Regions from separate parts of the Kineosporia succinea genome, predicted to be linked through region 3. Evidence: predicted binding sites of a transcription regulator. Region 3 holds the regulator's gene; each other region holds the start of a gene.
What was found. The regulator HrcA, encoded in region 3, represses chaperone genes, less so after heat shock. The targets are predictions, from matches to a motif close to GNTNGCACTCGGNNNNNCCGAGTGCNANC.

Region 1 (2,194 bases), 2.6 Mb from region 3:
GATCCAGGTGGGAGCGTCGTCCCCCCGGATCCGCGCGTCTTTCGGGGTGCGGCCGTGAGTGTCGGCGACCACGCGCAGGGGCTGACGGCCGGCCGGATTGCCGTCGGCGTCCCGCACCGTGAGCATCGGGTCGTCGGCGAGCACCGTGCCCACGCCGACCAGCATGGTGTCGACCTGGGCGCGCAGCCGGTGCACGTCGCCGCGGGCCTCGACGCTGGTGATCCACTGGCTGGTGCCGTCCTGGGCGGCGACCCGCCCGTCCAGCGTGGCCGCGAACTTCCAGGTGACGAACGGACGCCGGTTGCGCACCGCGGTCAGCCAGACCTCGTTGCCCTCGCCCGGTTCCAGACCCTGCACGGCCTCGTCCTCGAGCACGCCGATCTCGACCTCGATGCCGGCTTCCCGCAGTCTCTGGGCCCCTCCCCCGGCCGTGTCCGTCGGGTCGGGCACCGCGATCACGACCCGGCTGACGCCCGCCGCGATCAGGGCCTCGGAGCACGGCCCGGTGCGCCCGGTGTGGTCGCAGGGCTCGAGCGTGACCACGGCGGTGGTGCCCCGGGCCCGCCCGCCGGCCGCGTTCAGGGCGGCGACCTCGGCGTGCGGTCCCCCGGCCCGTTCGTGCCAGCCCTCGGCGACCACGGTGCCCGCCTCATCGAGGAGCACGCACCCCACGACCGGATTGGGCAGGGCCGTCGGCAGCCCCCGGGCCGCCACTTCGATCGCCCGGCGCATCGCTCGGATCTCGGCGTCGCTCGCCATTCGCAGTCCCGTCTCTCGGTCTGGGCAGGTGCCGGCCCCGCGGTCTTTCCCCCGGTCGGCCCGGCCCGCAGCCGGTCGGGGATCCTGACGGATGACCTGGTCAGACCCGATACTGGCAGGCGGGAATGGAGATCCCCCCGGTCCTGTTCCACTGCCGCCAGGGTGATTCTCGCCTGGTCATCCGTCGGAGCGACACCCTCGGGTGCATTATGCTGTTGGCACTCAACGGCAGAGAGTGCCAGCCCAGGCTTACAGGAGGACGACGTGCCCACGTACGTCTATGCGTGCACCGAGTGCAACCACGGCTTCGAGGCACAGCAGGCGTTCACCGACGACGCTCTGACCGAGTGCCCGGAGTGCGGCGGCAAGCTGCGCAAGGTCTTCAACTCGGTGGGCATCGTGTTCAAGGGCTCGGGCTTCTACCGCAACGACTCGCGCGGCTCGAACTCCAGCACCACCACCTCGTCCGACAGCAAGTCGACCACGACGTCGTCCGACTCCTCGAGCTCCTCGACCTCGTCCGACAGCAAGTCGTCCGGCAGCAAGTCGTCGGACTCCAAGTCGTCGAGCAGCACGCCGGCCTCCACGTCGGCGTCGAGCGGCAGCAGCGCCGCCTGAGCTGATCCGCCTTCCCACCCCCGCGCCCTCCGGGTCGCGGGGGTGGTCGCGTTGGGGGGCTTCCACAGGTGGGTCGGAGGCGGGGTTTTTCCACAGGGGGACGCGTGGGGGCGCCGGGGGCGGGACGGTTTCCCTAGCGTGGTGGGCATGGCAGTGACGGGTAAGGACGGGGTCGGATGGGTACCGGGGCGCTCGGGAGACCACCTGTTCGACGACGAAACACGCACCGACGCCTCTCGTCTCACTGATGCGGGGCACGAGTGGGACGACGACCTCCTCTCCCGGCCGCCCGGCTCCTCCCGGCCCGGCTCGTCCCGGCTGCCCAGCTCCTCCTGGCCTGGCTCCACCTGGCCCAGCTCCTCCTGGCCTGGCTCCACCTGGCCCGGCTCCTCCCGGCTGCCCGGCTCCTCCCGGCCCGGCTCCTCCCGGCCCGGCTCCACCTGGCCCGGCTCCTCCCGGCCGCTCAGCCCGACGGCCGACTGGCCACCGTCGGCCTGGTCGGACCCCCAACCGAAACCCAATGGGGCTCAGTGGTTGCGGCGACTCAAGGAGTCCCGGGCGCTGGCCCGGTACCGAGCGGTGAGGCACCCGCCAAGGCTCGGCAGCGGACGCGTCCGCACAGCCCGCCTTCTGCTGGCCCGCCACCGGCGCACCGTGTCGGTGGTGCTGGTGCTGCTCGCGATCTGGGTCACGGTGCGGGTGGCGGCTCCTGACCCACCGCGCACGCTGCCGGTCGTGGTGGCCGCGCGTGACCTTCCCAGCGGCACCCGGCTGACGGCCACCGACGTGAAAGTGGTGCAGTGGCCGGTCGATCTGG
Region 2 (2,194 bases), 2.4 Mb from region 3:
CTCGGCGGCGTCCCGGCCCCGGCCGGAGAAGGTGCCGCCACGCATCCTGGTTCCACCACCCGCCTCCCCCTCACCGAACAACGAGATCTGCGTGCCCCGCCGCGAGGCCGCGGCGGCGGCTGCCGCGGCCTCCCGCCCCGCCGACTGCGGTGGCACGAACGGCTCGCCCTCGTAGGTGTGCAGCAGGTTCTCCACGGCCGACAGGTCATGACACCGCGCCACCCGAACCCCGGCCTCGAGCAACAGCGGATGCACCTCGGCCGTGCGCCACCAGACCCAGCGCGGCCCCGCCGCCCCCGAACTGGCCGCAGCCGAGCTGGCCATCCGCGAACTGGCCGTCCCCGAACCGGCAGCGTGCGAACCGGTCGAGCCCAAACTGGTCGAGCCGGCGCCCGGCGCACCCCCGGACTCCAGCCGGGCGACCTCGGACGCCAGATCGCTCACCCGCGCCGGCGCCCCCACCGCGCGCCCCGACGCGTCGACCGCCTGCAACAGAAAGCCGGCGCCCGCCCGCACCACCAGAACCCGCCCCGCCGCGACCACGTCAGCAGCGGACAGCCCGCCGTTCACCGCACCGCCCGACACGAATCCCATGCTGCCACCGACCACCGACAGTCTTGGCGGCGCGCGGGTCCGGACCCGGTTCAGCGCTCAGGAGAACACTGCACGAACGGCCCTCCGGCACCGCCCGCGAGGTTTGCACTCACCAGGGTCGAGTGCTAATCATTGAACTAGCACTCTTCTAGTGAGAGTGACAGCTTTGCGAGTACGGCCAGGTGGATGAGGGCCGGTGCCGGGCGGGACAGGACCGTCGGGCGTCGTTCCGTCCGTCGCGGGCATCTCCCTGGCCAGCAACCCACCCACGTGGAGGGAACACCACACGATGGCCAAGATCATCGCGTTCGACGAGGAAGCCCGTCGCGGCCTCGAGCGGGGCATGAACCAGCTCGCCGACGCCGTCAAGGTGACCCTTGGGCCGAAGGGCCGCAACGTCGTTCTGGAGAAGAAGTGGGGCGCCCCCACGATCACCAACGACGGTGTGAGCATCGCCAAGGAGATCGAGCTCGAGGACCCCTACGAGAAGATCGGCGCCGAGCTGGTCAAGGAGGTCGCGAAGAAGACGGACGACGTCGCGGGTGACGGCACCACCACCGCCACCGTGCTCGCCCAGGCTCTTGTTCGCGAGGGTCTGCGCAACGTCGCCGCCGGCGCCAACCCGATGGCCCTGAAGAAGGGCATCGAGGCGGCTGTGACGGCCGTCAGCGCCGAGCTCCTCGCGCAGGCCAAGGAGGTCGAGACGAAGGAGCAGATCGCTGCTACCGCGTCCATCTCCGCCGCTGACCCCGCGATCGGCGAGCTCATCGCCGAGGCGATGGACAAGGTCGGCAAGGAAGGCGTCATCACCGTCGAGGAGAGCAACACCTTCGGGCTCGAGCTCGAGCTCACCGAAGGTATGCGCTTCGACAAGGGCTACATCTCCGGTTACTTCGTGACCGACCCGGAGCGTATGGAGGCCGTCCTCGACGACCCGTACATCCTCCTGGTCGAGGGCAAGATCAGCACGGTCAAGGACCTGCTGCCCCTGCTCGAGAAGGTCATCCAGAGCGGCAAGCCGCTCGCGATCATCGCCGAGGACGTCGACGGCGAGGCGCTGTCGACCCTGGTCGTCAACAAGATCAAGGGCACGTTCAAGTCGATCGCCGTCAAGGCGCCCGGCTTCGGCGACCGCCGCAAGGCCATGCTGCAGGACATCGCGATCCTGACCGGTGGCCAGGTCATCTCCGAGACCGTCGGCCTCAAGCTCGAGACCGCCGGCCTGGAGCTCCTGGGCCAGGCCCGCAAGGTCGTCATCACCAAGGACGAGACCACGATCGTCGAGGGTTCCGGTGACGCCGAGCAGATCGCCGGCCGCGTCAGCCAGATCCGCAACGAGATCGAGGCCAGCGACTCCGACTACGACCGCGAGAAGCTGCAGGAGCGCCTGGCCAAGCTGGCCGGCGGTGTTGCGGTCATCAAGGCCGGAGCGGCCACCGAGGTGGAGCTCAAGGAGCGCAAGCACCGCATCGAAGACGCGGTCCGCAACGCCAAGGCTGCCGTCGAAGAGGGCATCGTGGCCGGTGGTGGCGTCGCGCTGCTGCAGGCTTCGGTCGTCGCCTTCGGCAAGCTCGAGCTGACCGGCGACGAGGCCACTGGC
Region 3 (2,194 bases):
GCGGGTGCCGGTCTCGACACCGGCGGGCACCTTGATGGTGAGGCTGCGACGCGAGCGCACCCGGCCCTCGCCCGAGCACTCCAGGCACGGGCTGGGGATCACGGTGCCGAAGCCCTGGCAGTTCACGCAGGCCTGGGTGGTCATGACCTGGCCGAGGAACGACCGGGCCACCCGCTGGGTCTGGCCGCGGCCCTTGCAGACGTCGCAGATCTCGGGCTGGGTGCCGGGCTGGCAGCAGCTGCCGCTGCAGACCGGGCAGACCACGGCGGTGTCGAGCTGCAGCTCGCGCTGACCGCCGAACGCCGCCTCGGCGAGGTCGATCTCGATCCGGATCAGGGCGTCCTGACCGCGGCGCTGACGGGGCACCGGGCCCCGTGCGCCCCCGGCGGCGCCGCCACCGAAGAAGGTCTCGAAGATGTCGGTGAAGCCGAACCCGGCCCCGAAACCGCCGTTGCCGTTGGGGTCACCCCCGGTGTCGTAGGCCTGACGCTTCTCCGTGCTGGAGAGAACCTCGTAGGCGCGGCCGACCTCCTTGAAACGCTCGGCCGCCTCCTCACTGGGGTTGACGTCCGGGTGCAGCTGACGTGCCAGCTTCCGGTACGCCTTCTTGATCTCCTCGGGGCTGGCCGTCCGGGAAACCCCGAGCACCTCGTAGTAATCGCTCACGGCGGTTGTGTTCTCTCCAGATCGGTGCAGTGAAAGAGTGCAAGGCGGTGCGGAATGCTACGGGACCCCCGGGTCTCAGGGCTCCGGGCCCCTGGCGATGCTCACGATGCCAGGATCCGGGACACGTACCGGGCGACGGCGCGTACGGCGGCCATCGTGTTCGGGTAGTCCATGCGGGTCGGGCCGAGAACGCCCAGGCGGGCGACGACCTCTCCCTGCGAGGCGTAACCGCTCGAGACGACCGATGCTTCCTGCAGGCCGATGTGAGCGGTCTCGCGGCCGATCAGCACGCCCACTCCCCCGGCGCCGTCGGCCATCTCGGTGAGCAGTTTGAGCAGCACCACGTGCTCCTCGATGGCCTCCAGCACCGGGCCGATGTTCTGCACGAAGTCCGGCCCGGAACGAGCCAGGTTGGCCGTGCCGGCCAGCACGATGCGTTCTTCGCGCTCGATGTTGAGCGAGTCCTCGAGGGCGTCGAGCACCGACCGCACCAGCGCGCGGTCGTTGTGGTCGAACTGCTCGGGCAGGCCGGCCACCAGGGCACTCACGTCGGTGAGCCGGCGCCCGGCGACGGCCTGGTTGAGCCGCCCCCGCAGCCCGGCCAACGTGTCCTCGGCGAACTCGGCCGTCATCGGCACGATGCGCTGCTCGACCCGGCCGGTGTTGGTGATGAGGATGACCAGCAGCCGCGTGGTGTCGAGCGCGACCAGCTCGACGTGCCGCACGGTGGAACGACTCAGCGACGGGTACTGCACCACCGCGACCTGACGGGTCAGCTGGGCGAGCAGGCGCACCGTGCGGTTGACCACGTCGTCCAGATCGACGGCACCGTCGAGCAGCGTCTGGATGGCCCGCTTCTCGGCCGTGGACAGCGGTTTCACACCGCTCAGCCGGTCGACGAACATGCGGTAGCCCTTGTCGGTGGGCACCCGGCCGGCGCTGGTGTGGGGCTGCGCGATGTAGCCCTCGTCTTCCAGGGCGGCCATGTCGTTGCGGATGGTGGCCGGGGAGACACCGAGTGAGTGCCGCTCGACCAGCGCTCTCGACCCGACCGGCTCCCGTGTCTCGACGTAGTCCTCGACAATGGCGCGCAGCACGGCGAGCTTGCGTTCCTCGCTCATGCCACCCACCTTTCTCCAACTCAGTCGCTGACCGTGACGGCCGGTGCGGAAACCCTGGCACTCACGCTGCCGGAGTGCCAGTTTACGTCCCCGGAGCGACCCGCGTGTGTCCCCGGCGGGTCGGCTAGGTCTCCTGGCGCCCCCTGGTTACCGTCCCGCCATGGTTCCCAGTCTGCCCAGGATGCCCGGTTCCGCGCGCGGCCCACAGGCCACAGGTGCACGAACAGGTGCATCAAAGGAGGGACGCGTGGGTGACCGGTACGCGGGGGACGTCCTGGCGAACGCCCGGGTCAAGCCGAAACTACGGGAAGAACCGGCCGTGGCCGGCCTGGTGGTCGAGGACGTGGAGACCGGCTGGGTCGGGGCCGTGGTGCGCACCGAGAAGAGCGGCGGAATGCACGTCGTGG

Region 1: J2S57_RS07560 (FmdB family zinc ribbon protein) is a predicted target of HrcA. The motif match lies at 974-1,002, and genes of this name have one in related genera.
Region 2: groL (chaperonin GroEL) is a predicted target of HrcA. The motif match lies at 696-724, and genes of this name have one in related genera.

Annotation. Positions count from the first base shown of each region.
Region 1 covers NZ_JAUSQZ010000001.1:1,712,416-1,714,609, forward strand. Annotated here, with positions in the region: gene ribD (bifunctional diaminohydroxyphosphoribosylaminopyrimidine deaminase/5-amino-6-(5-phosphoribosylamino)uracil reductase RibD) at 1-759, opposite strand, end outside; gene J2S57_RS07560 (FmdB family zinc ribbon protein) at 1,024-1,377, shown strand; gene J2S57_RS07565 (SAF domain-containing protein) at 1,525-2,194, shown strand, end outside.
Region 2 covers NZ_JAUSQZ010000001.1:1,918,286-1,920,479, reverse strand. Annotated here, with positions in the region: gene J2S57_RS08470 (bifunctional 3'-5' exonuclease/DNA polymerase) at 1-594, opposite strand, end outside; gene groL (chaperonin GroEL) at 884-2,194, shown strand, end outside.
Region 3 covers NZ_JAUSQZ010000001.1:4,325,108-4,327,301, reverse strand. Annotated here, with positions in the region: gene dnaJ (molecular chaperone DnaJ) at 1-666, opposite strand, end outside; gene hrcA (heat-inducible transcriptional repressor HrcA) at 768-1,787, opposite strand; gene J2S57_RS18660 (DUF3097 domain-containing protein) at 2,035-2,194, shown strand, end outside.